4 regions of the Blautia hansenii DSM 20583 genome follow, and region 1 is predicted to be linked to each of the others. Evidence: riboswitches for the same ligand, from Rfam matches in the RefSeq annotation. Region 1 holds a riboswitch; each other region holds the start of a gene.
The links. Region 1 has a riboswitch for cobalamin ahead of CGC63_RS15635 (DUF4430 domain-containing protein). Riboswitches for the same ligand answer to the same signal wherever they lie in the genome.

Region 1 (8,176 bases):
AAGCAGACCTTTTTTGACAATCCCCGTATGGTAGGAAAAGCGCTGGCAGACAATGATTTATTTCTTGCAATGCCAAGTCCTGTGCAGATTTACAACGGAACAGGTCAGGAAGGCGAGTGTCCCCTTACTGTATGCGAGGGACGAAATTGGTTGTCAGAGCATTATAAAGCAGAGCCTGAAAGGGAAAAAACAAAGGATAATGCAGAAAAATCTGCAAATAGGAAAGAAAAGCAGGAGTATGTGATACAGGCAAAGGAACTTTGGTTTCGTTATGAAAGAGACGGACAGGATATTGTAAAGGATTTATCTTTGAAAGTGAAAAAAGGGGAGCTTTTCTGTATTTTGGGTGGAAACGGAACAGGAAAGAGTACAACCTTATCTTTACTTTCCGGTATTCACAGACCTTATAGAGGAAAAATATTGTTAGATGGCAGAGATATTCGTAAAATCAGCGACAAGGAGCTGTTTCATCATTTTTTAGGAGTGTTACCACAAAATCCTCAGAGCCTTTTTGTTGGAAATTCAGTAGAAGAAGATTTATGGGAAATGATAGGAGGATTTTCCCCTATTCGTCATAAAGAGGATGAAAAACGAGTGGAAAGAGTAGTAGAAGATACAGAAATTGGACATCTTCTTCATGCACATCCTTATGATTTAAGTGGAGGGGAACAACAAAGGGCGGCACTGGCAAAGGTATTGCTTTTAGAACCACAGATTTTGCTTTTGGATGAACCTACTAAGGGGTTGGATGGTTTTTATAAAAGTAAGCTGGCTGGGATTTTCCGAAAGTTACAGGAAAAGGGAATTACTATTTTAATGGTTTCTCATGATATTGAGTTTTGTGCTTCTTATGGAGATACCTGTGCTATGTTTTTTGACGGGAGTATTGTAACTTCATGTAAAGCAAGGGAATTTTTTACAGGAAACAGCTTTTATACCACAGCGGCAAATCGTATGGCAAGGCAGATTTTTCCTGATGCAATAACAGTAAAGGATGTGATTAAAGCATGCAGAAGAAGCAGGCAACAGGAGTAGATACATGGGCAATGCTTCCCATATACGGAAGTATTTTTGTAATCATCTGTACGATTTTTTTGCCCTGGATTTCCATACCGGTATTGAAGTATTCGAAATTACCTACAACCTATACCTTTTGGAATTTTGATGAATGTATACAGAATGTACAGAGAAGCATTCAAGAAGGTGGAAAGCTAAAAATGGATGCTTTTACGATACAGGAGTTGGAGATACTTCAAAATATTGGGCAGATTTTAAAGGTAACAGCAGTTTTTTTGATTGTTGCTATGCTTGTTTGTGGTATTGTTTCTTATAAAATGAAAAAGAAAGGTGTAGTATGGGTGAAAATTTTGTTTTTCATGTCTGCACTTCATCCTGTATTTATTTTTCTATTAATTGGAGCAGGAAATGTTTTTGTTAATGAAAGAATGGGACGCACCATTGATTTTATCAATCTTACTATACATAGTTATATTCAGATGACTTCATGGCAGTATGGACAGATGATTATTTCTGTACTTTTGTTTTTATTTTCAGGTAGATTTTTGGATACACAGGCAGAAAAAAAGCAGCAGATGTATATAGAAAGAAGTATGAAAAAAGATAAAAGAATAGGAAAAAGAACATTGTTATCCTTGCTTTTGATTTTAGCGGCAATTCCTTTTGTTATCTTTTTTGGTATTTTCTTTTTAAATGACAGAAGTGATATTTTTATTTCTATGTGTATTATCGGTTTATCTATGATACCTTTTTGTATGGTATTTGAGGGGAGAAATCCTCAAGCAAGAGAAATCCTTTTAATTGCGGTTATGGCTGCTATTGCAGTGGTAGGAAGGATGGCATTTTTTATGGTACCCCAGTTTAAACCGGTGACAGCTATTGTGATTATTGCCGGTGTGGGATTGGGAGCAGAAGCCGGATTTTTAACAGGGGCTATGGCAGGCTTTGTTTCGAATTTCTTTTTCGGGCAGGGACCATGGACCCCATGGCAGATGTTTTCCTTTGGAATTATCGGTTTTCTGGCAGGCGTGATTTTCAGCAAGAGTAAAAAAAGAAAAGGAAGTCGAGAAGCAGAGTGGTTTCATGTTTTAACATTGTGTATTTTCGGTGGATTGGCAACACTTATTATTTATGGATTTTTAATGGATACTTCAACGGTATTCATGGCGTCACAGGAGCTGACGTGGCAATCCTTTTTGGCGGTTTATATCAGCGGATTTCCGTTTAATGTTATTCATGCAGTTTCAACGGTGATTTTTTTGTTTTTCCTGGCTCTTCCTATGGAGAGAAAATTAGACCGAATTAAAAAGAAATATGGAATTTTAGAAGTATAAAACAGGGGTGAAAGTATGGGACAGGTACGTACATGGCATGCAGAAGCAAAAGATATTTTTAATTGCGAACAGGGAAAAAAATTCAAAGGAAGATTATTAGCGTTGGAGGATGTGTATCATAGTATAGACAATCAGGCTTTGAAAAATAATGTAAAGATTAAAAGTGTGAAGTTGGCAGACTCGGTAAAAGAAATCGGAAACCAGAGCTTTTATAATTGTACGGCTTTACGTGATATCAATTTGGAAAATGTCAGTCAAATTCGCTGGGAGTCTTTTTTAGGATGTGTACATTTAAAAGAAATAACCTTGTCTTCCGGTATCCGATATTTGGGAAGACGCTCTTTTTCAGGATGTAAAAGGTTAAACTGTGTAAAATTTGAAAAGAGTACCATGCTAAAGGGAATTGAAGCCGGAGTTTTTCAAAATTGTGAAAGCATTGAAAAAATCAGTCTTCCAAAGGGACTTACAGAAATTGGAAACAAAGCATTTTACAAATGCACTTCTCTGAAAGATATAGAGCTTCCGGAAGGAATTCAGGTTATCGGAAACGAAGCTTTTTACCAGACGGCAATTCAGGGAATAAAACTGCCGTCAACACTTGTAGAAATCGGAAACAGTGCGTTTCTCAAATGCAGGTCATTAGAATTTGTTCAGATACCGGCATCTGTGAAAAAAATCGGAAGGTGGTCTTTTCACGGGTGCGGGCAGTTGAAAAAAGTGGAATTTTTGGGAGAGCCGGAGGAGATCGGCGAATGGATCATTAATAAAAGCACTGTAATCCGCTGTAAGAAGGGAAGCGGGATAGATGCGTACTGTAAGGAAAAAGAATTTCAAATAGAATATATAGATGAGGAATATACTTGAGTGGGAGGTAAATAGGATGAATGATAGTAAAATTTCAAAAAAATATGTAATATTCATTATATTTTCGATTATTTTTCTGGTAACTCCCTATCCGCTTCTTTCTATTGCTATTCTTTTGAGTGGAATATTATATTATTTGGATAAAATATGTGATTACTTGAAAAAAGATGGAAAAAATAAGTGGGAAAAGGAATAAAGTCTTGACATATGTAGATAGAATGTGTAGTATAAAGGGGAAAGAAAAAGCATAACTGCATAGCTCTAATGGTCACTGACAAAATTATTTGATCAGTGTTAAAAAGGAAATCAGTGAAAATCTGATACAGTCACCTCTGCCGTGAAAGTAATTTGAAGTCGGAATACTTGCCATTACACACTTAAAGTTTTTCTAGGCTGAGGATAGTTATGTGGTTTCTGTATAGAATAATTTAATATGGTAAAATTACAAAACACCTTTTGTCTGGAAAGATAAAAGGTGTTTTTTGATATGCATACTATGCACATGAAAGGGGAAAAGAAGATATGAAGCAAAAGAGATATTCTTTTGGAAAGCAGTTGCTCAGCATGCTTTTGGTAATGGTTTTACTTTTGTCAGGGATTACCGTGCCGGTAAAAGCAGATAATAGTCAGAAAGAGCAGGTAAACGCAAAGGAACAGCCATACGTGTATTTTCAATATGATGATGGCAGAATTCAGGAAATGGGTGAGGATAATACTTTTACCCTAAATTTGTTGGATACAGGTAACTTTGTTCTTGCAGGAACAGATAAACGTCCGGATTGGAATTTTTCTGCTCGTGTACAGGTATCAGACACAGAGTATCAGAAGCATTATTGGGTGAATTCAAAAGGACGATATGTTCCGTTTGATGTAAGAAAAGTAGAAGGTTATGTTTGTAATGCAGATAATCCTGGGGAAGTTTTTCAGACCTTTTCTATTGATAATGTATCCAGTGAAATTGAAGAAGTAAAAGCTTTTATAGGTAATCAAGAAGTTTCTCTGGACAAACCATATCAGGTAGAAGGAACTGCCAGTGGAAATGTATCAATAAAAGGCAGGGTAAAAGGGGAAGAAGAGTTTAAAACAATTCCTGTGGAAGCTTTGCATTTTGAAACAGTAAGTGGACCGGGACTGTTTTATGGAACAGGAACCTTTGCAATGCAGGAAGCCGGAGAAGCTATATTTAAAGCTTCTTTATACGAAAACAGAAATCTTGCGGCGGAATTTAAAGTAATATCAGGAGCAGTAAAATTACAGGATTTTACAGTAACAGTACCAAAGGTTTGGGAGATTGATAGCTGGAATGGTTTGGGCGGATATTATGTAGGAATAACAAAAGGACAGAATACAGAGAAAAATTTCAATCTTAGTTTTGTACCATATAACGCAACAAATCAGAAACTTGTATGGGAAGCTTTGACACCTGATATTGCGGAGTATATGGAAGCTTTCGGAAATGGAATTGTTCCGAAAAAAGCAGGGGTGGCGAAATTTAAAATCTCAAGTGAAGAAAATCCAGAAATTTCTAAAGAAGTCAGTGTAGAATTTCGTTACAAAGATACACTAAAAGATGCGAAAGCGGACAAAGAGGTTTATGAGCTACTTGATGGAGATTATGTAACATTTCAGATTAATACAACACCTTCAAACGCCACAGAGCAGAGATTTCAATGGTCTTACAGTCAAGATGGAATTGTAAAAGTAACAGACAGTGTTGAAGCAGATGTATGGGATGTAAATGCACCGAAAAAAACACTTCATTACATGGAGGCTTTGAATGAGGGAGAAGTTACAGTAATTGGTGTTCCATATGATACAACCGGTGATTGTAAAAATGTAGAATTTACTGTACGTGTTGCAAAAGAAGAAGTTGCTCCGGAGGAAGTAGATTATCTGAAGGTAGCAAAAGAAGATATTGAGCACGGAACAGCTTATCTGTCAAAACAAAGTCTGGAAAAATACGGAAATGAATGGAATCTCTTTACGCTTTTACGTTCAGGAAAAGAAGTAAGTCAAGAAACACTGGATAAATATTATGCGAGTGTGGAAAAACAAGTAAAAGAAAAAGTAGATAAAATGCGTGCTACAGATTTAGCCAGAGTGATTATTACATTAGAAGCTATGGGTAAAAATCCGCAGAACGTAAGTGATGTGAATTTATTTGAAAAACTATACAATAGTAAATCTATGGCATCAGATACATCTAATTGTCCAATTTGGGCGTTGATTGCTTTAGATGGATGGAAATCAGAAATTCCTTCAGATGCACTGTGGACAAGAGAAAAATTAATTGAACAAATCTTAAGCTTCCAGACAGAACAAGGTGGATTTGGACTTTTTGATAATAAGAGCTCAAGCATTGATATGACAGGTATGGCATTACAGGCATTGGCACCTTACTATCAAGATGATAAATACCCTAAAGTAAAAAAAGCAGTAGATAAAACTTTAGATTATTTAAAAAAACAGAAAACAGAAAATGCAGGATATTTAGATGGTGGCAAAGAAAATAGTTGTACAACTGCACAGGTACTTACTGCTCTTGCAGCATTGAAGATTGATCCAATGAATGCTGATGAGGGATTTACATCTAATGAAAATAATATAGTGAAAAATCTTCACAGCTATAAAACAGAAGATGGATTTGGCTGGCAGGATGGAAAACAGACAAATGGTATGGCAGTACAGCAAGTAACTTACGCATTAGAAGCATACAGACGTCTTGTAGAAAATAAAAACAGTTTATATGATATTACAGATACAAAACCTCAAACTCCCGATAATGAAAGTGGTCATGTAGTTATTTCTGTAGAGCGTTTTACAATCGGTCAGGGTTATATTTATGAACCAGTTTTTGTTCCGTTTGAAAAGGGAGATAATGCAGCCACTTTATTGAAAAAAGTGATTGGAAAAGAAAATTTTGTAGGAGAAGATACATATTTAGAAGCTATTGTAGGTGGTGATTTAGGAACAGATAAGGTAGTAGTACCGGAATATATTGAAAAACTCAGTAATGGAAGTGTGACAACAGAGACTGCCAGAGAATGGGGAAATGAAGATAACGGAGATGGTGGAGATGCACTGGGAGAATTCGATTACAGCAACTACTCCGGATGGATGTACCATGTAAATGGAGAAGAAGTAGGATATGGAATTGCATCTTATAAACCAAAAGATGGAGATGTATTGAGATTTCAGTTTACCATGTATGGATATGGAACAGATTTAACAGGACGTCAATGGGGAAATCCAAATCCTATTATTGATATCTGCAATAAAGACGAAATTACAAAATTAATGGCAGAAGTAAATGCAGATAGAGAAAAAATGATGGCAGTGCCGGAAGTAAAAGCAGCGTACGATGAAGCTGTAAAATTAGTATCAGCGGTAATCACTCCAAAAGAAGAAATTGATGCGGCAGCAGCAAAATTAAGAGAAGCAGTAGAAAATGCTCAAAAAGTACCGAATGGTTGGCTGGAAACAAGCGAAGGTTGGCAGTACTATGAGAATGGACAAAAAGTAATTGGATGGTTGGATACAGGAAATCACTGGTATTATATGGATCATAATGGTATCATGAAAACCGGTTGGGTGTCAGTAAATGGCCACTGGTATTATATGGATCAGTGGGGAGCAATGGTAACTGGTTGGGTGTCAGTAAATGGCCACTGGTATTATATGGATCAGTGGGGAGCAATGGTAACTGGTTGGGTGTCAGTAAATGGCCACTGGTATTATATGGATCAGTGGGGAGCAATGGTAACTGGTTGGGTGTCAGTAAATGGCCACTGGTATTATATGGATCAGTGGGGAGCAATGGTAACTGGTTGGGTGTCAGTAAATGGCCGCTGGTACTATATGGATCAGTGGGGAGCAATGATGACAGGCTGGGTGTCAGTAAATGGCCATTGGTATTACTTGAGTACAGATGGAAGCATGGCAGCTTCTCAATGGATTGGAGATTATTATGTGCAGGCAGATGGAGCAATGGCAACTAGCCAGTGGATTGGTGGATACTATGTAGACACATTTGGAAAATGGGTTAGAAATGCATAAATAGAAATTAAGAGGTTTATCCGAGCATTGTTATGGCAGGATAAACCTCTTTTCTTTATTCCATATAAGTAACTTTTAAATCTTCCTGAAAATGATCACTGTAATGTAACTGATAATCATCTGTAATAAAAACTGCATGGACATCGGGAAGGCTGTTAATTAGTTCCATTCCTTTTTCCAATCCTAAGGCAAAGCAGGAGGTACTAAGTCCGTCACCATCCATGGATTGGTCGGAAATAATGGTTACAGATACCAGATGATTGTCATAAGGATAGCCGGTATCAGGATTTAAAATGTGGTGGTAGAAAGTCCCGTCTTTTTCAAAGTAACGTTCATAAATGCCGGAGGAAACCACGGATTTGTCTTCAATATCCAGAATTGCAATGGTCTCGCTTCTGTCTGCAAAGGGTTTTTGAATACCAATGCGAAAAGGTGTGTTGTCCGTTTTTTTACCGATGCAAAGTACATTTCCGCCCAGATTGATGGTAGCGCTTTTCACGCCCTTTGACACCAGAAATTCTTTCATTTTATCTGCAATATATCCCTTTGCAATAGCCCCTAAATCAAGTCCCATACCTTCTTTTGCAAAAGTCAGTTTATTTCCCTCTATTGTTGCATCCTCATAGTTCACCAAGGGAAGAGCCGCCTGAATTGCTTCCTCAGCAGGTACTTTTTTTTCTTCAGAGGTAAAATCCCAGAGAGAGGATACCGGTGCAATGGCAATATCAAAAGCGCCGTTGGAAAGTTCTCCGTAGTAAAGACCTTTTGAAACCAGCTCGGCGGTTTCGGGGGAGAGAACAAAAGCTCCGTTTTCCTGTTTTAAGGTTTGTCCGTTTAGTCGGGAAATCTCGCTGGAGCTTAAGGTTCTGCTGAAAAGCTTTTCATAATGGTCGCACAGCTCCATA
Region 2 (8,176 bases), 1.5 Mb from region 1:
GGTTTTGGTAGATTATAAGACAGATAAAGTTCAAAAAGGACAGGAAAAAGAGCTGATAGAAAAATATAAGGTGCAGATGCGGTATTATAAAAAGGCACTGGAAATGATTACCGATAGAGAGGTAAAAGAAATTTATATTTATTCAACGGGAATTGGAAAAGCAGTGTTGGTACATTCGGCTGAGCTTAAGACGCTTTAATAGAATAAAAACCCCCATGAGATGCCGCTCATGGGGGTTTTGTGTGTAGTCCAATGGACCTTTTATCATTTTGCCTGTCGTCAGTATAGCATATACTTACAGGCTTTTCAAGGATATGTTGTTTCAGAAGAAATACGTATGGTTCTTGAAAAAATTCGTAAACTTTAGAGTTGAGGAATAACCATTTCAAGTGCTTTCTTCATCTACTTATCATAAAATTTGTTCCATTGGAAGATAAGTATACATGTCACTTAAAAATTCTTCCCCTGTTTCGGAAAAATGATTTCTTTTCCAAAATGTTTGGCTTTGGAGGTTTCCCTTATCAATGGCAAGACGGACTTTATAATAACCGGAAACTTTGAGATATTGGAGACAGTCTCGAATAATTTCAGAAGCAATGCCTTGACCTTGATAGGCATAATCTAACATAAAGAAACCAATAAAAGCTATATTTTCTTTTGGATAATTTAATATCAAATCCATGACAGCTACTAATATGTCGTCATCATAATATCCAACAAAAAATTTATCCTTATATTCTTTATTTGGAGGTAAGGCATAAAAATCCCCTAATATACTTTCTTTTGTAAGTTTTACAGGATGGTATTGATAAAAAATAGAATTAGAAGAACATAAATGAAAAATCTTATCAATGTCTTCTAAATTTAATTTTCTAACGCGATAGCTTTGAGATAAATGGGTTTCGTTCATAATCTTTCTCCATAATGTGTTATACAGAAATGTTATTTTGAAAATATTGTTCTGTATAATAAATAGCTGTTTGTATATAATCATCACTCATTTTACCGTTTTCTTTTTCAATATAGTAAACTTCGTCTTGATAATAGTATTGTACTACAAAAACAAATATTATGGTATTAAAGTAGAAAAAGTATTTACGACCGGAAAAACCTTTTAATTTCCGTTTTACTATGATATCATTTTACTATAAAGAAGTGTATGCGTTTTAACATTGCTATTTAGTGAAAGAGAGGAAAGCTTATGAAAAAACAAGTGCTTACATTGTTCGCTGCTTTTAGTATCTGTTTTCTATTTTCCGGATGCGAGAAAGAGGAAAATTATGGACAGGTAGAGTTGCCGGATATGGGAAAAATTGAACAGGTGCAGCTTGGCAGTATGCGTATGACAGTAGGGGAGGACTATCCGCAAGCAAATGCAGAAAGTTTAGTGTCTAACTTGGAAAAAGCGCCTCCTGTAAATAAAAAGCAAAGAAAAGATTTGGATAAAGGGGAAGATTACTGGTCTGTGGGAGTTGTGGTAAAAAACGGAACAAAGCAGATGTTTTATTTCTTCCGGAAAGGAGAAGACTGGTATTTTGAGACCGAGGATGGAAGACTATATTCTGACGGGGATTTTGTAACGGAACACATGGAGAGTTGTCAGAAAATGACAGCTCCGGTTTTGATTGCCATGATAGGAGAAGAGGAAACGCATAAGATATATTTTGACTTGATGAAGGAGCTGGAACCCATAGATTTGAGATTTTTCTATATTACAGATGTAATGAAAAATATAAGCTACAAAGGGTATTCGGAAGAAAAAGCCATAGAACTTGCAGAGCAGGAAGCAAAAGATTTGTGGATAAATGATAAGTATGCCGAAATGCAGGGATATCAGCTTTCTGATAAAAAGCTGGCAGAAGCGACAGAATTATATGCGGAACAGTATAAAGAAAGTGAGTATTATAAAAATATCGGCGAGCAGATTTACAAGGATTACGGACTTACCGTAGAAGAGGGGATTGAAAAAGGGCGCAGTCTTATCGAAGCGGCATACTTTAGAAGTAAAATTCAAGTGGATAGGAAAAATGAATTTTATGATGGGAAAGATACCATAGGCGATAAGCAATGTAAGAGCTGGGAGGAGTATTATAGAGTCTTTGTAGAAGAGGTCATGATACCGGAAGTAGAAAAAGAGGGAATAGAAGAATTTGAAGAAACAATGAAAGAGGCAAAAGCCTTCTACGAAGCAAATCGAGAAAAACTTCAGGAGATGATGGGTAAGATGGAGGGAGAACTGTATACGATTGGGGATGTTCCGCAAGATGAAGTGTAATATATAATGTGAAAATTGAGAAAGAGGGATTGTGCTTAACCGCGCAGTCCCTTAGTTTTTTTCTTTCAAAAATCTTTCGAATTTCTTTTAGAAAATATCATTGACAAAATAATATTATATAGCGTATAGTATTAAAAATAAAATAGTATTGCGTATAAAACAATATTATAGCAATAGAAATGAGGTGAAGTTATGGTTTTTAATACAGGCGCTGCCCTCTTAGATGCTATTGTACTGGCAGTTGTGTCCAATGAGAGTGAAGGAACTTACGGATATAAGATTACACAGGATGTCCGACAGGTTCTGGAGGTTTCTGAGTCCACTCTTTATCCCGTACTTCGCAGACTTCAAAAGGATGAATGTTTGGAAACCTATGATAAGGAATATGGCGGCAGAAACAGGCGATATTATAAAGTAACAGAAAAAGGAAAGGTACAGTTGGACTTGTATCGTGCAGAATGGAGAAGCTACTCAACAAAGATAAGTACATTGTTTGAGGGAGGAATAGGGAAATGATGAGAAAAAAGGAATTTTTAGAGCAGCTGGAGCGGCTGCTGTGGGATATACCGGAACAGGAGAGAAAAGAGGCATTGGAGTTTTATGAGAATTATTTTGACGATGCCGGAGAGGAAAACGAAGCAACGGTTATTCAGGAACTGGGAAGTCCGGGAAAAGTTGCGGCAACCATTAAAGCAGATTTAGACGAAAACGGCAGCGAGCACGGAGAATATCGGGAAACAGGATATACCGATGAACGCTTTGAAGAAAAAAATATGCCGGACATTCAGAGTGAAAGGGTGGAACAGAAGCCAAAAAGAAGCAGCTTGTCATGGGCGTTGATATTACTGCTGGCAATTATAACCGTACCGTTTTGGGGAGCGTTGGCAGTTGCAGGATTGGGATTGATTGTAGCGCTTGTAGGAGCAGCTATTGGTGTGGCAGCAGCATTATTTTTCGGATGTATCGGGCTGTTAATGGGCGGTATTATTTCTTTAGGCGTAGCAGTTACACAGTTTCCGGCAGTGCCTACGGTATGCTTGGTTGCAGGCACAGGACTTTTGATGATTTGTATCGGTTTATTGCTTTTGCTGGGATTTTTGTGGCTGGCAGTAAAAGTATTTCCGATTTGTTTCCGCTGGGTAATTGACTTTATACAAAGAATTTTACACAGAGGAATACGGGGAGGTGAAAGAAAATGAAAAAATTTACGAAGATTGCATTGATTGTTGTTCTCATTACAGGTATTGTAGGCGGATGCCTTGCAGGCGTGGGATTGGTATTTGGAGGTTCGGTTCGGTCCATTACCGGTAATTTTACAAATAGCCGTTTGTATCATGTTCTTAGGAGAGCATGTCGGGATCACGAAGGACCGTGGTGGGATATGGACGATGATTTTAACGATTATCGTCATAGCCTTGGAGATTTAGACAATTTTAATCATGGCAGCATGGAACAGCGTGAATTTCTTCCTTCAGAAATAGACAGTATAGATATTGAAATCTATTCAGGAAAGGTAGAAATTCGTACAATTCCGGAGGACGAAATCAGAATTTCAGGGCTGACAGATCAGGATTTCTTAGAATTAGATACAGAAGACAGGGAGCTGTCACTGGAAAGAGAATATCATGATTATGGGGTAATGGAAGACCTTATTATTGAAGTACCGGAAAGTAAAGTATTTTCTTCTCTTGATGTTCATTTAGAGTCGGGACAATTTTTAAGCTCAGGAAAGCTTTCCGTAAGAGAGGGTGATTTTACTTTGATGTCAGGCAGCGTGCAGATAGAGCTTTTAGATGCACAGGAAACAGATATTGAAATGGCATCCGGCGATTTTGCTGTTACACAGACAGGAAAGTTAGAGGATTACGCAGTGAGGACAAAATGCGCCAGCGGTCATCTTGTATTAAACGGAGAGGAACACGCAGGAACTACAAATGCCAGATATGGCACAGCAGGAAGCTTGAAAAAAATAGATATTGAAAGCAGTTCAGGAAGTGTAGCTGTTAATTTTGAAAATCAGTAAAAGGAGAGAGTATTATGTCAGATAAAAGATTATATCGTTCATCAACAAATTGTATGTTAGCAGGTGTTTGCGGAGGTATCGCAGAATATTTCAATATTGATCCTACTTTAATCCGTCTTGCATGGATTATTCTTACCTGCATGGGATTTGGAACAGGAATTATCGCTTATATCATTGCAGCAATCGTAATTCCAAAATAAAAGCAGGTTTCTTTGTATAAAACTGTAAATTAAGGCCATACTCCAAAGAAGAAAGGAGTGTGGCTTTTTTATGGCAAAGAAAAAAGAAGAAAAAATTGATTTGAATAATATTCCGGAAGAAGAGAAAGTAAAATATGAAATCGCAGAGGAATTAGGACTTTTAGATAAGGTTTTAGACAGTGGATGGAAAAGTCTGTCAGCAAAAGAAACCGGGCGTATAGGCGGACTTATGACAAAGCGAAAACGGGAAAATGAGAGAAAGAAAAATGCTTGACTGTGGGTATATGGAATGGTATTATTGTGTTGTATAATTCCATAAACCTATTAAGTGCATCTGCGTTGACCGCACAACGCCGGTGAAAAGGGAATCAGGTGAGAATCCTGAGCGATCCGGTCACTGTATTTGGGGAGCAATGCTTCAATAATCCATTGTATTTTGATACGAGAAGGAGAAGCAAAGCAATGAACCATGAGTCAGGAAACCTGCTTAATAGCAGTAAGGTGAAAACTTCCGTGCAAAGTTTGAATCCCTCATACTGTGAGTTACAGTAGATGATTCCACTTTCATGATGAAGGTGGATTTTTTTATGGAATGCCGAAAGGTAAGAACCTGAACTTATAGAATTATGCGTTGATTAAATGGCAGGTGAGGTGTCCTGCTTCTGAACTCCTGTTTTACAAAGTTTTGTTTTCCCGCAACAGACAAAACGGCGCATCCTCCGCAGGAACAGAATAATTCGTGACTAAAGTCAGGGCACTTCATCAGGAAACAATATTTCATATTTTTATAGGACTGTGTATCGAGAGATATGCAGTCTTTTTACGTGATAGAAATTCTGTCATAACATTCTTACTCTTGTCCGGGAAACTTTGCTTTTGTATAATAAGAAAATAATAAAAAGTAGAGAGCAGAATGATAGGGAGGGGAATGGATGGCTGTAATAGAAATTGAAAATCTGACCAAGGATTATGGAAATAAAAAAGGAATTTTTGATGTGTCATTTTCTGTGAAAGAAGGTGAAGTTGTGGGATTTTTAGGCTCTAATGGAGCAGGAAAGACTACAACCATCAGACATCTTATGGGATTTATAAGCCCACAAAAAGGAAGGGCACAGATTTTAAACATGGATTGTTTTCGCAATGCTTCTTGTGTTCAGATGAAGGTGGGATATCTTCCGGGCGAAATTGCTTTTATGGACAATATGTCAGGAAAAGAGTTTATTGAATTTATGGCGAAAATGAAGAAGATGAAAGACCTGACGTATGCGAGAGAACTAACGGAATATTTGGAAATCGATACACAGGTTAAGATTAAAAAGATGTCTAAGGGTATGAAGCAAAAAATCGGATTGATTATTGCTTTTATGCAGAACGTGCCGATTTTAATTTTAGATGAACCGACTACGGGATTAGACCCGATTATGCAGAACAAGTTTGTAGAGCTGATTAAAAGGGAGAAGGATGCTGGAAAAACAATTTTAATGTCTTCGCATATTTTTGAAGAAGTGGAAAATACCTGTGACCGAGTGGTTATGATAAAAGACGGAAAAATTGTCGCAGATGAAGATATACATAAGATAAAAAATAACAGAGTGAAGCATTATGAAATTACTTTTTCTGATATAAAAAGTGCAGAAAACTTTCAAGGCTTATATTCTGACAGTCAAAGAAGGGAGAATACAGTTTTTCTGTCTTTAAAAAATCAAGTAGATGAATTGATTAAGCAGTTAAGCCGGTACGAGGTGCAGGATATTGCTGTCAGAAACCAGACGTTGGAAGAAGTTTTTTTGCGTTATTACAAGGAGGAAAAGTGATGAGTATACCATTGTTAAAAAGAGAAATAAAATCCAATTATAAAATATTGCTGTTGTTTATGGGGATTGTTACTCTTTATTCCGGTATCATTACTGCAATGTATGACCCGGAAGTAGGGACCGGAATAAACGCCATGGCAGAGAGCATGCCGGAATTTTTTGCTGCATTTGGTATGGAAAATCCGGGAGTTACACTGCTGGATTTTTTGAATAATTATTTATATGGATTTATTTTAGTGATTATTCCGTTTATTTACATCATCATTATGTGTTACAAATTAGTTTCTAAGTATATGGAAAAAGGTTCTATGGCATATTTATTAAATACGCATTACAGCCGAAGCGAAATTATTGTTACACAGCTTGTAGTCCTGCTTTCAGGAGTGATTTTACTGGTTCTGTATGCCGTAGCGCTGATTATAATATGCAGTGAGATTATGTTTGAGGGAAAACTGGAAATTGAGAAATTTCTGGTGTTGAATTTCGGATTGGCTTCTCTGGAAATATTTTTGGCTTCTATGTGCTTTCTGTTTGCCTGCCTGTTTAATGAAATGAAGTTTTCTGTTGGTCTGGGAGCGGGAATTGGACTGGGATTTTTCTTAATTCAGATGCTTTCACAGGTAAATGAAGATATTGAATTTTTGAAATATTTTACTCCGCTGACGCTGTTTGATGCTGAAAAAATAATGGAATATGATTGGGTTGGATTTGCGTATGTAGGGATATTGTGGCTTTTAGCAGGAATATTCTTCATGATAGGAATAATGGGATTTAAAAAACGGGATTTGCCTTTGTAGAAAAATGAGGTTATTGCAGTAAGCGTCGTTTACTTCGATAACCTCATTTTGGGAAAAATTATTCTGGTTTTAAAGAAATTTCCATCTGCACCGGCTGATGGTCCGTGTATTCAAAGTCCGTGTTGATGACGGAAATATCAGAAACCGTTATATTATCCGACACAATAAAGCCGTCAATGACATAGACCTGTGAGGTTTCATAAGAACCGGTATAAGGCGCATTTAAAAGTCGGCAGGTTGGATAAGTATCATCAACTGCAAAAGAAAAATGTTCAGGAAGAGTATCCTGACCGATAATTCCGGGAACCCAGTTTTCTGTGTTGGTAATGGGATATTTGTCCATTCCTTCAAAAGTCTGATTAAAATCGCCTCCTGCAATGACGTAGTTTCCTGCTTCGTATTCCTTAGATAGCTTTTCAGCCAGCATTTTACTCTGTGCAATTTTTCCGTCACCGTCATCGTAAGCCTCTAAATGGAAATTAATCAATACCAGCTCTGCGTCAGTACCTTCCAGCGGAATACGTGTTTCCTGCATACAGCGTTTTAAGTTACATGTTTTTACAGGCCATGAGAAAGACTCAGGAAGTGCAAGGCGGGCAGCACTGTTTACTTTTAAATCTGTCATGGTGAAGATACCGCTGTTTACTTTTTCGATAGGCGGAAGGGGATAAGGAACAAAATCGCATTTAAAATTATAAGCAAAAATACCTTCCATATTTAAGGAGCTTTTTAAATATTCTGTTTCATCAATATGAAAAGAACGTTTAGAGTCTTTGTCAACCTCCTGAAGAAAGTAAACATCAGCAGGATTTTCCGTAAGAACCTTTTTAATACCTGTTAGGTTTGTTTCTACTTGTTCTTTACTGTCCGGCTGTACTTCGGAACCGCCGTCCATGAAGAAATCTTCGCTTTTATCAAGCCCTGCATATCCGATGTTGTAAGTCATAATACGCAGAGAGTCATCTAAAGACAGTGTACGGGTATTTTTGGGCACTTTTAGAGCTTCTTCTTTCTCCGGTCGATATTCCCGAATGGTAAGCCATAGAACCGCACAGACTAAGAGGATG
Region 3 (8,176 bases), 610 kb from region 1:
CCTGTATCATTTCTCTTACACGGCGGACCTTTTTGTGGTCTTTTCCGCATCCATTAAAGCCGATAACCACATTCTCATATTCCAGAATTCCCGGAAAATGAAAATCGCATTTTTCTTGATTGCTGGCTACATTTACCAGTATATTATTCTCTTTGCAAATCTTGTATATTTCTTCGTTTAACGCATGATTATCTGTCACTGCAAGTACAAGGTCTGCATTTTCAATATCTTCTGCTTCAAACTTTTTCTGCTTATAAATAATTTTCCCCTTCTGGCAGAGAGTCTTGACGCTCTCTGTACAGGCAGGTGCGATTACCGTGATTTCCCCCACAAAAGTCAGCAGTGTTTGAATTCTTCTGACAGCAATCTTTCCGCCTCCGATTACCACGGCTCTTTTCTGTGTGAAATCTACAAACAAAGGAAAAAACTTCTTCTCTTTATGCTCCATAAAGCTTTTCCAGCCCTTCTACACAATTTATGAATTCTTCTTTTTCCAAGGTATCACGAAGCCCAAACATCATTTTACTGACAACCTTTCCGGCTGCAACATCAATGGCATTTAAAAGGTTTTCCCTGTCCTCGTCTTCCATAGGTGTTTTTCGCAGAATTTTTAAAATACGCAGGTTTAAATCCTGCACAGCCTCTGCCTGAATATCCTGAATACGAGGGATTAAACTTCTTCCGTCATACCAGCAGTAAAAATCTTCCATCTGCTCTCTTAATATTGCTGCTGCCTTCTGCATACTTTCCTGAAGCTCCAAAGAATTGGTATCAATTTTAAAACTGTCAATATCATAAAGAGTTATGCCCTCTATTTCGTTTACAGACGGCTCAATGTCTCTTGGAACTGCCAAATCAATTAAAATCTGCTGTTTTTTCCCTGTTGCTGCCTGCTGTATCAGCTCCTTGGTAAGGGTAAAGTTCGGACTTGCCGTTGCACTGACAATCAAATCACAGGAAGGGAAGAATTCCATGCGTTCTCCATAGTTAATTCTGTCGCATCCTTTGGGAATGCTTACAATTCCGCTGCGATACTGACGGACGGTAACCGTTACATGAGCGCCTGCCTCTGCCAAAGCCAGTGCAGCCACCTTTCCCATTTCTCCGTTTCCGATTACCATACAATTACTGCCGTCTAAGGAATATCCGGTTTCTCTCAGCTTTTGAATAGCCTGATGAATGACAGAGCTGTTGCCTCTGGAAAATACGACCTCTGTTTTTACTCTTTTTGCGGCAGTTACCGCCATACGAAACAGAACCTCTAAAACGTTGTCTGTACAGTAGACATCTCTTGCCATGGACAGGGCATCCTTTACCTGCGTAATAATCTGGTCTTCTGCCAAAATCTGAGATTTTAAGCCGCTTGTCAGATAAAAAAGATGCTCAATGGCTTCTTCTTCCCTTCGCTCCACAAAATATCTGCGAAATTCTTCCGGATTTTTTCCTTTTTCTTCACACAGAAAATCAAAAAGAGAACCTTCCCATTCCTCCTGTGTACTTGCCCAAATCTCCATTCTGTTGCAGGTAGACAAAATAATACAGCCTAAAATCCCCGGAGCTTCTTTTAATTTCTCCATTGCTGCCGCTGCATTTTTCTTTGTAAAGGAAAACTGCGCACGTATGTCTACGGACGCTTTGTTATAATCAATTCCCACCATGGAAATACTCATTTTTTCTTCCATCTCCTAAATCTTTTGTTTTTGCACTGTTTTTTCATCTTAGCACAGAATTCTTTTCGGTGCAACTTATTGACAAAATCAGATAGTATGTTACAATGAATGCAGAATTGAGTGTTCAAGGTGCCTGCTTGCAGGAGAATAGGAAAGTCAAGTGAAAAGCTTGCACGGTCACGCCGCTGTAAAGGAGAAGTTTTATTTCACTATGTCACTGGAGCTTACTGGGAAGACGAAATAAAATGCTGATGCCTGAGTCAGAAGACCTGCCTTGTACATGCGATTTACACAGGTTACGAACGATGGCCGTGTGTAAGAACAGGTTGGCTCATAGCATGTCAATTTTGCTGGAACCTCTTGTTCTTCTGATAGCCTGTCGGTGTGTACCGAAGGGCTTTTTTTGTTGTATAGAAAATTGTATTCTATACAATAAAACGCTCCGCAGAGAGCACATTATTTTTTAAATCAGAAGGGAGAAGAAAAATGAGTAAACAACGCAAACGAATTTTTGTACTGACTGGTATTCTTGCACTTACTTTTGGAATGATGACAAATGTCAGTGCAATGCACATTATGGAGGGCTATCTGCCCGGCGGCTTTTGTATCGCATGGGGTGCTTTATGTATTCCGTTTTTAGTTGCCGGATTTTTGTCTATTAAAAAGACTTTAGCCGAACATAAAAATTTAATTACACTCCTTGCTATGTCAGGAGCTTTTGTATTCGTAATTTCATCACTGAAAATTCCGTCTGTAACAGGAAGCTGTTCTCACATGACAGGAACCGGACTGGGCGCTATTTTATTCGGACCTTCCGCCGTTTCTATTTTAGGGCTGATTGTTCTGTTGTTTCAGGCTATTTTACTGGCCCACGGCGGACTGACTACCATCGGAGCAAATACTTTTTCCATGGCAATCGCCGGTCCGTTTGTATCCTACGGAATTTTTGTGTTATGTAAAAAAGCAAAAGTAAATAAAATAGTTTCTGTATTTCTTGCAGCGACCTTAGGTGACTTATTTACTTACTGCGTTACAGCTGCACAGATGGCGCTTGCTCACAATGCAGATACCACGTTTATGGCTGCTATGGGTAAATTCCTTACTGTATTCGCTCCTACACAGGTACCTTTGGCTATCATTGAAGGTATTATCACTGTTTTGATTATTCAGGGATTAGAAACTTACGCAAAACCTGAGCTTCGTGCTATCGGTTACTTAAAGGAGGGAAAATAATATGAAAAAGAAAGTATTTCTTGCCATTCTTTTGATTTTCTTAATTGCTTTTGTTCCGTTATTCGCATTAAAGGATGCAGAATTTGGCGGTTCTGATGATGCCGGAAGTCAGGTTGTAGAAGAGGTTGACTCTTCTTATGAGCCATGGGCAACTCCTATTTTTGAAAAGCTCATTGGCGGAGAGCTTCCGGGAGAAGTGGAAAGTCTTCTCTTCTGTCTTCAGACAGGAATTGGCGTAGGCGTCATTGCTTTCATCATGGGACGTTTTGTAGAACGCAAGAAATGGATGAAAGACGATAATTAAAATTTCTCTTTGAAAGGAGTTTTCTTATGATTGTCATTGATAAGCTTTGCTATCATTCCAGACTCAGATATGAAAACGCCGGTGAGAAGTTTGCCTTTGCAATAATTACACTTTGTATTTGTGTAATGAGTCGTTCGATTGCAGTGGCAGGTATCGTATTAGCAGTTACAGGGGTTCTTACCGTTAAAAAAGGTGGAGTCCCTGTTTCTCGTTATTTACGTTTTCTCACTGCCCCGATTATTTTTTTATTACTCAGCACCATTGCCATTATGTTTCATCTAAGCCGTACTCCCATGGATATGTTTGCTGTTCCTGTGGGAAGCTGGTACATTACCACCAGCTACTCCTCTTTCTTTTATGCGGTGCAGCTTATTTTTACGGCATTAGGAGCTGTTTCCTGCCTGTATTTTTTATCCTTTACTACGCCGATGCCGGATATTTTGCAGGTTCTTGAGAAGCTCCACTGCCCCAAATTATTGATGGAGCTCATGCTTTTAATTTATCGTTTTATTTTCGTGCTTTTGGATACGGCTTCTGCGCTTTCCACTTCTCAGAACTGCCGTCTTGGAAACCGTGATTATAAAACGTCTTTAAAATCCTTCGGAATGTTGGGCTCTGTTTTAATGATAAGAGCCGTGGAACGCTCCAACCGTTTATATGCTTCTATGGAGGCAAGATGCTATGACGATACCATCCGTGTCTTATCGGAAAACCAGCCTCCGAAAAAAAGTGTTATTGCAGCCATTGTTGTATTTGACTCGGCTTTATTTCTGTTTGCTGTATGGAGGAGATTTTTTTCATGAATTCAGATATTATTTTAAAAGCAGAAGATTTATATTTTTCTTATGACGATGAACAAAGCCATTCTTTAAACGGACTTTCTCTGGAAATTAAAAAAGGACAAAAAATCGCATTTATGGGTGCTAACGGAAGCGGAAAATCTACCTTTTTTCTATGCTGTACCGGTATTTTAAAACCGCAAAAGGGAAAACTTTTCTTCCATAATAAAGAAGTTACTTATAAGAAAAAAGAACTTTTAGATTTGCGAAGCAAAATCGGAATTGTTTTTCAGGATCCGGATAATCAGCTTTTTTCAGCCAGTGTCTATCAGGAAATTTCTTTTGGTCCTTTAAATTTAGGACATTCAGAAGAAGAAACAAAAAAAGAAGTTGAAGAAGTCATTGATTATCTGGAAATTACCCCTTTCCGTCATAAACCAACCCATGCATTAAGCGGTGGACAGAAAAAGCAGGTTTCTATTGCTGATATTCTTGTCATGAAACCGGAAATTATTATTTTAGATGAGCCTGCTGCTGCTTTAGATCCTAAGCATACGACTATGGTAAACCATATTGTAGATCAGATGACGCAAAATGGGATTACTGTTTTAATGGCAACTCATGATGTAAATTATGCTTATGAATGGGCAGATGAAATTTTATTATTCCACGAGGGGAAAGTTCTGATGCATGGCACTCCGGCTCAGGTATTCAGCAATCGAGGTGTTTTAAAACAAACAAATTTAGAACCGCCTGCTGTTCTGGAGCTTTTTGAAAGCTTATGCAGAAAAGGAATTTTAAAATCCTCTCTCCCACTTCCGAAAAACTTAAATGCTTTAGAAAAATACATCTCAGATGTGAAAATAAATACACACTACGGAGGAACAAAAACAGTGTCAAAAGAAACAAAAAAAGCCATCTTGGCTGTAAGCTTTGGAACAAGTCACAATGATACCAGAAAAATTACCATTGATGCCATTGAACAGGATATGCAGGCTGCTTTCCCTGATTATGCCCTCTATCGTGCATGGACCAGCAAAATGATTATCAAAAAAGTAAATGCCAGAGACGGTGTGCATATTTGCAATGTGAAGGAAGCTATGGAGAAAATGCTTCAGGACGGAATTACAGACGTACTTGTTCAGCCTACGCATGTAATTAACGGGATTGAAAACGACCTTATGAAAGAAGATGCTCTTGCTTTTCAGGAGCAGTTTCATTCTATTTCTTTTGGAGACCCGCTTCTTACCAGCGAGCAGGATAATTTAGCCGTTATCGATGCCATTACCTCTGAATTTAAGACTTTAACAAAGGATGAGGTTTTAGTCCTGATGGGGCACGGAACAACTCACTATGCCAACGCAATTTACGCTGCTTTGGACTATACCTTTAAAGATAAGGGGTATTCCAATATTTTTCTGGGAACCGTAGAAGCTTATCCTACCATGGAAAGTCTGTTAAAAATGGTTCATGCTTATCAGCCGAAAAAGGTTGTTTTGGCGCCGTTTATGATTGTTGCCGGAGACCATGCGAAAAATGATATGGCAAGTGATGAGCCGGACTCTTGGTATAGCCAGTTCAAAGCAGCAGGCTATGATGTAGAGCCTGTATTAAAAGGCTTGGGAGAATATACCGGTATCCGAAAACTTTTTATCGAACATTTAAAAACCATTGATTGTTAAAAAACAGAATGGGATGTCACATCGTATTTAAAGCGACATCCCATTCATTATTTTTCCATCCAATTCTTTACTTCTTCCAGTGTCTTTAATTTCCCGTATAAATATTCTTTTACAGGTGTTTCATCCTCCAAAAGGTCGGGTATCATAATTACCTTCATTCCCGCTTTTCCCGCTGAAATAATTCCGTTATAAGAGTCCTCCAGCGCCAGAGCGGCGGCGGGACTGACTTCTAATTTCTCACATGCCAGTGCGTAAATAGCCGGATGCGGTTTCCCATGCTCCACACAATCCCCTGTGATGATTTCCTGAAAATAATCAAAAATCCCTTGCTCCTTCAGCGCTTCCTTAGCATACATTTGATGGGTGGAGGTTGCCACTGCCATAGGAATGTTTTTCTTCTTTAAATAATCTAAAAGAGAAAGCAGACCTTCTTTTTTGGGAATTCCCTTCTCTTTCTCATAGTCATAATAGACCTGATGATATCCGTCTAAAAACGCCTCTAAAGGAAAATTTGCGCCGTATTTCTTCAGAAAATAAGCATTTCTTTGGGCTCTGTTCATGCCCAATGTATTTTTGATGTTATCGCCCAGCTTTCCGTAGCCCAGATTTTCCCCTGTCACATCCCAACTGTACTTAATAATCCGCTCGGTATCCAGCATTAAACCATCCATATCAAAAACAACTGCTTTTGGTAAAAACGGTTCTTCTTTTATCCAGTATTCTGCCATTTTATTCACTTTGAATTGCAGCTCCTATCTGACTGTAAATATTTTCTGCGTCCAGCACATGGAAAGGCTCGGTGTTATGATTTCCATCTGCTCCTGCTGTTACTAAAATGTATTCCTGTCCCTCTACCATTGCCAGACTTGCCAGACACTGACCAGCCGCATTGGTAAAGCCTGTTTTGCCGCCCAGAATTTCTCCGTCTGTCACCTCTAAGGTCGATTTCTTGTCATACATGGTGCTTTCAAAGGTAATTCCGTTTGGCTCTGCTGCTGTGGGAGCAGTTGTATAAGAACGGGTGGTAAAAACCTCATAAAAGGTTTCATTTTTAATTGCCTGCTCTAATAATATCATAATATCTGTAACGGTTGTATAGTGCTCCTCTTCATGCAGACCTGAGGCATTTACAAAGTGAGAATTTAACATCCCAAGCTCCTTGGCTCTTTCATTCATTTTTTCAGCAAAGGCTTCTTCACTTCCTGATATTCTGCATGCCAGCGCAGTACAACATTCTGCTCCTGACGGCAGCATCAGACCATACAGCAAATCTTTTACAGAAACTTTTTCTCCCGGCTGAAAGCCTGCCATGGAAGCTCCTCTTTCATATTCAGCCAAAACCTCGTCTACCGGAATTTGAACCTTCTCCTCCAAATCAGAAAGCTCTTCCACGGCAATCAACAAGGTGAGAATTTTTGTCATAGACGCAGGATAAATGCGTTCTTCTGCATTTTTAGAAGCCAGTACCTTATTGTTTTGTACGTCCTTTACAATAGCGGCTTCACTGTAAATATCCATATCAATCTGAACATTCAGCCGTTCCTCCAGCTTTCGTCTTTCTTCTTCCTCCTGCTGTCTTCTCCGTTCTTCCTCGGCTGCTATCCTTGCTTTTTCCTCCTGTTTTCTGTCATAAGCCTGTTTTAGCTTTATTCCGCCTAAAAGAGCGGTCAGGCAAAAAATGCACACAGCTAAAACCGTAAACATAATTCTTCTTTTTCTTCTGACTTCTTTCATTCGTTGTTGTTTCTTCATAATTTCTCCATATCCTATTATCTATTCTGTTTCAGGCAATAAACGCAGTTATTCCATGACAAAGCAATTTCTGTTTGTCATGGAATAATAAGCTTGTTTATTCATATATTTCTACTTCTGAAATACCATTGTCATTCCATCTGCTTCCCTCATAAGAGTCTGCAATATACATGGAAATGTAAGACGCATCTATTGGTTCCTCAAAGGAAAGACAGAATTTTTTCTTTTCGTCGGAAAATTCAATATCCTTTGTCTCACTGTCTCCCACTTGGATTGTCAATGTCTTTGGCCGTGCACTATATTCCCAGAGCTGGTCGCTTCTCCAGTTTCCTAAATATAATACAAGATAACGAACCTTATGATTTCCATCGAAATTTATCCGAATACCGGTTGTCTCGCCTGTGTTTTCCTCATTCTCCTGCCAGGAGGTGCTGCTGTCTCCGTCAACTGCACTTTGTGCACTGTAATCATAAGTGTCAGACTCTTTGATGGAGTTTTGTTCGGTACTGACAGGTACAATCTTCTGATATTGGGAAAAATCAATTTCATCCGGATTTACCAGTTGAAAACGCTCCTGTTTTGTCGTTTCCTCTTGCGCAGCATCCTGTTTCTCTGTTTCATCCACTTCTTTCTCAATCTCCTCAGACGGAGTATCCTGATGAACCACTTCTTTATGTAATTTTTCATAATACTCCTTTTCCTGCCTGTCCAAATCTTTCATCCGTTTCATTCCCAAAGCAATGCCAATTCCAAGGC
Region 4 (8,176 bases), 1.1 Mb from region 1:
AAAAAATCAAAAGTACATAAGCGCAATGTTAATTGCAGCTATGAGTGTGGGAAATGTGACGGGAGTCTTGGCAGAGCCTGTAAATACTGTTGCAGTGAGTAAAGAACAGGGTAGTGAGGTTTTGGAAACAGCCGTGCCAACAGAAAATCAGGAGATTTCTATTGTCAGAGGTGAAAGCTTGCAGTTGGACAAACCGGAAAGCTTCTCCGAGAATGTTACATGGAGTGCAAAATTTTTAAAGAAAGACGGGACTTTCTTACGAAATGCGGGATATTCTAAAATTAAGAGAGAGTTAAAGGAGGGGGAAACAGACGGAACACGTAAGGCAGGAGATGCAAGTGCGGAACATTTATTGAAGGTTGAAGCGGATGAAAACGGAAACGCAGTGATTACAGGAGAGAATAAAGGCAATGTCGTAGTGGTGGCACAGGATGACCAAGGAAAAACAGCACAGTGGAAGGTAGAAATTTTATATCAGTCTCCTTCAAAACTGCCCTCTGCAACGGCAGAAGATTACGGAAAAATTCGTCAGGCATGGAAAGAGTCTTTAATTGGCAAAGATTTAGTATCAGAAGAAGGCGGAGCGGAAGTCTTAGAAGAAATCAATCAGGAGGCAGAAGCGCTTTGGAACGCTTATGTTTATAAGGGACAGGAAGAATGTGGCGGTATTCCTTGGGCAGAGGATGAGGGAGCAAAAGGCAATAAGAATATTCCTTATGAAGACGATGCAGTGGAATTTCGTGTTTCTTTTAAAAAGGTGCTTTCTATGTGTAAAGCTTACGCAGCAGAAGGCGGAGCTCTCTATCAAAATCAGGATATGCTAAAGGATATTACCAATATTTTAGATTTCCTGTGCGGCTCTTGTTATACGGCAAAAAGCCAGACGGATAACTGGTGGACATGGGAAATTGGTATTCCCAAGGATTTAATTCCTGCTTTAATATTGATTTATGACGGACTGACAGAAGAACAGGTTATGGCGTACACAGAAACACTTTACTTTTTCCAGCCTGATCCGTTCCATGAAGGCGTTATCAATACGGCAAGCACCCATGGGCAGGGATATCGTGAGGCGCAGGGAGCGAATATTATTGACTGTTCCACAACGGCAGTGGGACTGGGAGCATTGAGAGAAGATAATGAGCTGGTGTATTTGGGGATGCTGGCATCTTCCCAGACCTTTGTTATTCAAAATGTAGAAGACAGCGCTCAAATTGCAGCGAATGGATACAACAGCGGTTTTTATCCGGACGGTTCTTATCTCGACCATATAAAAGTGCCGTATTTAGGCGCTTATGGGATTGAGTTTATGAAGGGCGGCGCTAAAATTCCGTCTCTCCTTGCTGGAACACCTTGGAAATATCCGGAACAGGTTCAGGACAATCTGGAAAGCTATATTGTGGAAGGCTTTGGAAACGGCATGTATCAGGGAATGATGCTGGATTGTCTGAAAGGGCGTTCTGTATCCAGACCGGCAAGCAGCAATCAGGCAGCAGGACGTGAGGCAATGATGATTATTCTGCAAATTGTAGACTCCTTTAGCCAAGAGGCAAAAGAGACAACGCTTTCTGCTCTGAAAGCTTGGCTGGAAGAAGATGAAGGATTTATTGACAGTTTTGTTGGTGCGGAAAATATGGCAATTAAAAAGAAAGCCAAAGAAATTTTGGAAGACACTTCTATCCAAAGCAATGTAGCACCGATACATAAATCTTACCCCCTTATGGACCGTGCAGTTCACAGAACAGAAGACTATCTTTTTGCATTGTCTATGTATTCGGAACGTATTCAGAACACGGAAATTATGAATGATGAAAATCGTTTTGGATGGCATCAGAATAATGGGATGACTTATATTTATGATGAGGACAAGCAGTATACGGAGAATTATTGGAATACAGTAAATCCGTTAAGACTGCCGGGAACAACGGTAGTTCCTGTAAATATTGGGACAGGGAAACCGGATGGCTCAGGTTTTGCACAGGGCGGAGACTTCTGCTCTAAGGAGAGCTGGGTAGGAGGAACTTCCATAGGAAATTATGGCGTCAGCGGTATGTCATTTTCAGGAGAAACGCAGGGAATTGCAGGAGACGCACCGGTTTCTTATGCGCCGGATTTAAAAGGCAAGAAGTCATGGTTTATGTTTGATGACGAAATTGTCTGCCTTGGAGCAGGAATTACAAATAAAAACATGGAACTTCCGGTGGAAACTACCATTGAGAATAAGAAGTTAAGAAAAGACGGAAGCAATCAGCTTCTTGTCAATGGAGAAAAAACAGAAATACCTGTGAAAGAAGCGAATGTAAAAGAGTTGGTGGAACGTACAGCAGACATATCAGGCACAAGCTTTGAGCAGGTAAATTGGGCACATTTAGAAGGCAATCAGTCTGTGGGAACAGGATATTATTTCCCTGAAGAAAATACAGAAATTCAGGTTCGTCGAGGTCAGACCACAGGCAGTTGGAAAGACGTAGGAACTTTTGAGGGAGAAAGCACAGAAAATTATCTGGAAATGTGGGTAGACCACGGACAGAACCCAGAAAACGCATCTTACAGTTATGTATTGCTTCCCGAAACAAGTGCAGAAGAAACAGAAAATTACGCACAAGCGCCTAAGGTAACCATACTGGAGAACAGCAGTGAGGTTCAGGCAGTGCGCCATGAGACATTAAAAATCACAGGCATAAACTTCTGGCAGGAGCAGGGAGGAAGTATAGACGGAATAACAAGTGATAAGGCTGCGTCTGTTATGCTTCAGGAAACAGAACAGGGAACAGTGAAAGTTTCTGTTTCCGACCCCACAATGAAGAATAAAGGAAATGTTCAGCTTACACTTGAAGAAGAAATAGCAGACTGTATTCAGTTGGATGAAAACGTTACTTGTGAAAAAACAGAAAACGGAGCAGTTTTGACTTTTGCTATGGCAGGAACAAACGGAGCAGCTTCCATGGCAGAGCTTCAGCTTGTGCCGCCTGTAACACCGCAGCCGGAAGAACCGGAGACACCTCAGAAGCCGGAAAATCCGGAAGAACCAAGTACACCGGAAATTCAGGAAACTGATATGCTGGTAAATAAAGAGCATGGTGTCAAATTAACGGGAGAAGGTCTGACATCAGATATGCAGTTATCTGTGGAGAAGCTGGATAAAAAACATGCAGATGTGAAGCTTATGGAAAAGGAAATTTCCAAGAAACAGCAGCTTGACAATCCTATTGAAATTCAGCTTTTAAAAGACGGAAAAGAAATTGCCCTTCCTCATAAGGCAGAGCTTCAGCTTCCTGTATCGGAAAAATATAACGGCAAAGAAGTTGTGGTACTTTCCTGTGACAATGAAAATGTAAAAAAATTAAAAGGAAAGGTAAAAGACGGATTTGTATCCGTAGAAGTAGAGTCTTTAAACAGCTTTGGTACGGTATTGGATAAGGCAGTTTCTTCAGGTGTGGATAAGGTTAAAACAGGAGATGAAACACCGCTTGTAATGCTGTCTGTGATGTTTGTAGTCGGAGGAACGCTGTTTGTTGTATTAAAAAGGAAGAAAAAGGCTTGATATTCTTTTTTGAATTGTGTACTATAAAGGAGTATAAACTGCATATCCATGATGGTCGTTGGAGCTTGCTCCAAGGTTAAAAGGGAAATCGGTGCAAATCCGATACAGTCACCTCTACTGTAATGCTTTTCGGCTAAGTCAGAAAATCTGCCATCAGAGAAATAGATTTCCGGGTTGAGGGAGTTTTATTTGTGTAGAAAAAGATGTGCAGGATAAAATTTCATAGTGAAGATAGATAAGGTTTCTTTACCGGTGTGTAAAGAGACCTTTTTTTGTGAGTTTGTTACATTAAGGGAAAACTAAAAATGTATAAATATTTTGAAATCCTCTTTTATGCGACTGTCTCATAAAAAATGCTCTGTAAGAAAAAATATGTAAAGGAGAAAGAAAATGAAAAAAAGAAGAAATGCAAACCGTGTTCTCAGTCTGCTTCTGGTAATGGCATTGCTTATTACCGGAATGCCTGTATCGGTACATGCCACAGGCGACATGGAGACTCCGGTTGTAGAAGCAGGAGAAATTTTAAGTGGGACGGGGCAGGAAGCTGAAATTTCTGAAACGGAAATTCCCACAGTTATTGAAGCGGGAACAACTTATACGTTGACAGAGGATATTGTGTTTACAGAAGGTCAAACTTTTGAACGCATTGCAGGAACTTTAGATGGAAATGGTCACACCATTACTCTTGCAGATAAGCCTCTGGCAAATGAAGTGACAGGAACGATTCAGAACCTTGGAGTAACCAGTGAAAATGTTATTGTAAGTGACAAAACTTTTGGAAGTATGGCGATTACTTTAAGCGGAACCATTCAGAACTGCTATTCTACGGCTAAAATAAAATTAACTGGGTGGGCAGGAGAAGTAGGAGGTCTTGTAGGAACTTTCCGCTCAGGAGCAGTTAAAAATACGTACTTTGGTGGAAGTATTGACGCTATGATGGCAGGCGGACTTGTTGGAATTCGAGAAACGGAAGAAAGTATTTTATCTAACAGTTATTATGCGACAGATAAAGCTTCGTCAGCTTCGGGACCTGTATCTTGGGGAAAAAAGCCTGAAGACGGAAATAGTTTCAAAAAAACATTAGAGGAATTAAAGTCTGCAGCGCAATTATTAAATAAAGATATTCCGGACACAGGATTTACATGGACTTCTCCATCAGATGGAAGTAATCAAGGGTTACCTGTTTTAAGACAGAGTGGAGGAAATCCAGAACCTGAACAGATAGATAAAACAGCTCTCCAAAATGCTGTAAATGAAGGAAAGCGACTGGAGCAGGACAGATATACTGAAAAAAGTTGGAAAGCATTTTCTGAAGCATTAGATGTAGCAGAACAAGTTTTGCAGAAATCAGATGTAAAGCAGACAGAAATTGAGGAAGCTTTGAAAGCCTTAAATGCGGCAAAAGAACAATTAGAAAAGAAAAAAGTAACAGAACCGGTTGCTCCGCCAAAAGATGAAAACCAGGTTGTTCATATTAAAAAGCAGGCAGATTTGGAGAAAATAGACGCTGAAAAGACAGACGTTTACTATGTTCTTGATAATGATATTACATTAGACAAAAAATATAAGGCGTTTTTTGAATTTAACGCTACCTTTGATGGAAATGGACATACGGTTACTTTTGAAGATACTACATGGTTGTTTCAGAGTGTTGGAGAACAAGGGATTTTACAAAATACACATTTTACCGGTACTTTAGCTTCATGGGCAGAAAGCGGGCCGGCAGGATATGATTTAAAAGGTGCAATTATTAACTGTTATACAGACGTGAAAGGCGATGGAGCCTGTGGATTTGCAAAACGTCTTACAGGCGGCAGATTGATTAATAGTTATTCTATTAGCGAAGGGAAAATAGCTGTTTTATTTAAAGAATATAAAGGAGGTAACTTAATCAATTCCTATTGGTCTGACAGTGGGAAAAATCCAGTACAATTTCCGGCAGAAGCATTAATAAATTCTTCTGCAAAGTCAGAAGATGATATGAAGACGAAGGAATTTGTAGAGCTTTTAAACAAGAATAAGGGTGAGTTTGGCATCGCATGGGGACAAAATAGTACAGGATATCCTTATTTTGGGGAGAATCAGGAATATAATCCCAACAAACCAAATTTTCCGGAAAATAAATATGAAATAGAGTTTGCTTTTGCAGATGGTGTAACAGAGACAATTGAAAATCAGACTTTATATGTATCACCGGATGAGGTAGGTGCTTTTAATCTGGCAGGAACATTTCACTTAAAAGAATTACCGACTACGAGTACAGTGTCATGGAACATAACAGATGTAAAGCCGGACAGGGCCTTATCAATAGGGGCAGATCGAGGTGAACTTCGAGTAGATGCAGAGGGTTCTGCCATTGTATCAGCAACAGAAAGAAAAGCAGATGCATCCACAGAAACAGTTGCTTGGGTAAAAGTAATTGCAAAATCACAGATAATTGAACAAATTAAGCTTTTTATTGATGGAGAGGATGTAACTAACGGTAAAATAAAAGTAGAAGGTTCCGAATGGAAAAATATTCAGGTACAGGCAAAATATCAGGGAAGCGAAGAATTTATTCCGGTACATAGTTCTCGTTTTACTTATGCGCCAAGTGATGGAAAATTGATTTATAACTTAAACTCATCCAGCGAATTTAAGTTCAACAAGCCGGGAACAGCATCTATGACAGTGACCGCAAAGGCAAACCCCGAAATAAAAGCAGAGGTAGAAGCAACTTCTTCCTATGTACCTGTTGAAAGTGTGAAGCCGGCTATTTCGGGAGAAAAAGAAATTCATTCCAGAAATGCCAATGATCCTGACAATTATGCGTTTTTGCCGGATTACAGCGGTGTGATTGTATCACCGGAAAATGCCAGCTATGCGGGTAACTGGACAGTAACCAGCAGCAATCCGTCTGTTGCCGACTATGTAGACAGTATGGTGAAGGGATATGTGCCATATAAAGCGGGTACAGTCACTTATACGGCAAAAATCGAACAGACAAATCCTGAGACAAAGAAAACAAGCGTAGTAAGCGGAACTTCAGAGGTTACTTATAAGTATAAAAATCCATTAACAAAAATAACCATAGATGAAAGCAACCTCCAGATGGAAAACTTCACAGAACAGCTCCTTAACTTAACCTTTGAGGGAGAGCTTTCCAAGGATGGCTGGAGTGTTACCGATCCACAGCTGGAATGGTCTTATGATAAAGCTGGAATTGTAAAGATTGTCCGTAAAGAACAGGGATATTGGAAAAAAGGAAATCCGGAATGGGATAATGCGCCGGATAAAGGCTCTTTTATTACCAGCGACAAGTATTATGTGCAGTCTTTAAAAGAAGGTACTGTAACGGTAACGGGAACCCCGATAGATAAGACAAATAAAGTAGAGCCTATAAAATTCACCGTTACTGTGTCAGGCGGGGAAACACCACAGGTAGATATTGATGCGTTGGTAAACAAAGGATTACAGGGGGCAAAAGAGCATTTTGCATCCAAATATCCGGAAGAAAATTATCAGTATAACAATAACGACTGGATTGTGTATGCACGTCTGCGTGCAGGAGAAACCATTTCACAGGAAAAATTAGATGCTTATTATCAGTCTGTGGCAGACACAGTGAAAAAATGGAGTAAAAAGCAGAAACCCACAGATATGGAGCGTGTGGCATTGTCCTTGTTAATTATGAACAAAGACATTACGGATGTAGACGGTGTAAATCTGGTAGAAATGATTTATAATCATCCGAGCTTAGATATGGGTGCAAATGAGCTGGCATGGGCGCTGCTGGTAACGGATGCAAAAGGAATGGAAATTCCCACAGATGCAAAATGGAACAGAGAGAGTATCATAACTGCACTTTTGAAATTCCAGAATGAAGAAAACGGCGGTTTCGGACTTGTGGATAATCAGACGGTCAGTGTGGATATGACAGCTATGTGCTTGCAGGCGCTGGCTCCGTACAGAAATATAAATGTAAAAGTTCATCAGGCAGTGGAAGCAGGATTAGAATATTTGAAGAATTCCATGTCTGACGCTTATGACTTTGGAACATCTGAAAGTACAGCGCAGGTACTGCTTACTTTGACGAGTTTAGGTATTGATTCTTTAAATTCCGATTTTGGAACTCCTTATAGTAATATGATTACCTGTCTTATGGACAACTATTATTGTGAAACAGAAAAAGGAAATGGTTTCTGCCATGATAAAAGTAATAAAAAGTTAAATGAAATGTCCAGTGTTCAGGTATTTCAGGCATTTACAGCTTATACACAGGTAAAAGCAGGAGAAAAGACTTATTGGGATTTAACAGAAGAAAATCAAAAAACAGAAGTAGAAGAAGTTATTCAGCTTATTGAAAACCTTCCGGCAATGAAAGATTTAACAGTGGAAGATGCAGAAGTTGTGCTTTCCATTCAGGCGTTGTATGAAAGCCTTACAGAAGATGAACAGCAGCTTGTACATAATGCAGAGAAGTTACAGAAAGCTATTGAACGCATTGAGGAATTAAAAACGCTGGGTGAAGAAGTCGGTAAAGTTACTTTAACGATTATGGACGGCTTAAAGAAGGAAGAAAAAATGTTGTCCCTTCTGGAAGAAAACGAAATAAAGGGTATGATGCTTCAGACACAGGCAACGATTTATCAG

Region 2: linked by a shared signal. The riboswitch ahead of CGC63_RS12915 (ABC transporter ATP-binding protein) and the one ahead of CGC63_RS15635 (DUF4430 domain-containing protein) in region 1 are both predicted to bind cobalamin.
Region 3: linked by a shared signal. The riboswitch ahead of CGC63_RS07810 (energy-coupling factor ABC transporter permease) and the one ahead of CGC63_RS15635 (DUF4430 domain-containing protein) in region 1 are both predicted to bind cobalamin.
Region 4: linked by a shared signal. The riboswitch ahead of CGC63_RS14830 (DUF4430 domain-containing protein) and the one ahead of CGC63_RS15635 (DUF4430 domain-containing protein) in region 1 are both predicted to bind cobalamin.

Annotation. Positions count from the first base shown of each region.
Region 1 covers NZ_CP022413.2:955,861-964,036, forward strand. The annotation lists gene CGC63_RS04825 (ABC transporter ATP-binding protein) at 1-1,035, shown strand, start outside; gene CGC63_RS04830 (ECF transporter S component) at 1,008-2,351, shown strand; gene CGC63_RS04835 (leucine-rich repeat domain-containing protein) at 2,367-3,215, shown strand; gene CGC63_RS04840 (hypothetical protein) at 3,232-3,411, shown strand; cobalamin riboswitch at 3,464-3,600, shown strand; gene CGC63_RS15635 (DUF4430 domain-containing protein) at 3,738-7,271, shown strand; gene CGC63_RS04850 (FAD:protein FMN transferase) at 7,327-8,176, opposite strand, start outside.
Region 2 covers NZ_CP022413.2:2,540,958-2,549,133, reverse strand. The annotation lists gene addA (helicase-exonuclease AddAB subunit AddA) at 1-199, shown strand, start outside; gene CGC63_RS12950 (GNAT family N-acetyltransferase) at 410-910, opposite strand; gene CGC63_RS12945 (hypothetical protein) at 1,202-2,275, shown strand; gene CGC63_RS12940 (PadR family transcriptional regulator) at 2,468-2,791, shown strand; gene CGC63_RS12935 (DUF1700 domain-containing protein) at 2,788-3,474, shown strand; gene CGC63_RS12930 (DUF4097 family beta strand repeat-containing protein) at 3,471-4,298, shown strand; gene CGC63_RS12925 (PspC domain-containing protein) at 4,313-4,498, shown strand; gene CGC63_RS12920 (alpha/beta-type small acid-soluble spore protein) at 4,569-4,772, shown strand; cobalamin riboswitch at 4,808-5,003, shown strand; gene CGC63_RS12915 (ABC transporter ATP-binding protein) at 5,431-6,312, shown strand; gene CGC63_RS12910 (DUF2705 family protein) at 6,312-7,109, shown strand; gene CGC63_RS12905 (endonuclease/exonuclease/phosphatase family protein) at 7,168-8,176, opposite strand, start outside.
Region 3 covers NZ_CP022413.2:1,561,665-1,569,840, forward strand. The annotation lists gene CGC63_RS07800 (precorrin-2 dehydrogenase/sirohydrochlorin ferrochelatase family protein) at 1-448, opposite strand, end outside; gene hemA (glutamyl-tRNA reductase) at 438-1,670, opposite strand; cobalamin riboswitch at 1,781-1,961, shown strand; gene CGC63_RS07810 (energy-coupling factor ABC transporter permease) at 2,157-2,903, shown strand; gene CGC63_RS07815 (energy-coupling factor ABC transporter substrate-binding protein) at 2,905-3,207, shown strand; gene cbiQ (cobalt ECF transporter T component CbiQ) at 3,234-4,010, shown strand; partial or broken gene CGC63_RS15975 (energy-coupling factor ABC transporter ATP-binding protein) at 4,007-4,609, shown strand; gene CGC63_RS15980 (sirohydrochlorin cobaltochelatase) at 4,880-5,668, shown strand; gene CGC63_RS07830 (HAD family hydrolase) at 5,716-6,396, opposite strand; gene CGC63_RS07835 (D-alanyl-D-alanine carboxypeptidase family protein) at 6,398-7,420, opposite strand; gene CGC63_RS07840 (NADase-type glycan-binding domain-containing protein) at 7,518-8,176, opposite strand, start outside.
Region 4 covers NZ_CP022413.2:2,969,585-2,977,760, reverse strand. The annotation lists gene CGC63_RS14835 (polysaccharide lyase 8 family protein) at 1-3,544, shown strand, start outside; cobalamin riboswitch at 3,580-3,713, shown strand; gene CGC63_RS14830 (DUF4430 domain-containing protein) at 3,935-8,176, shown strand, end outside.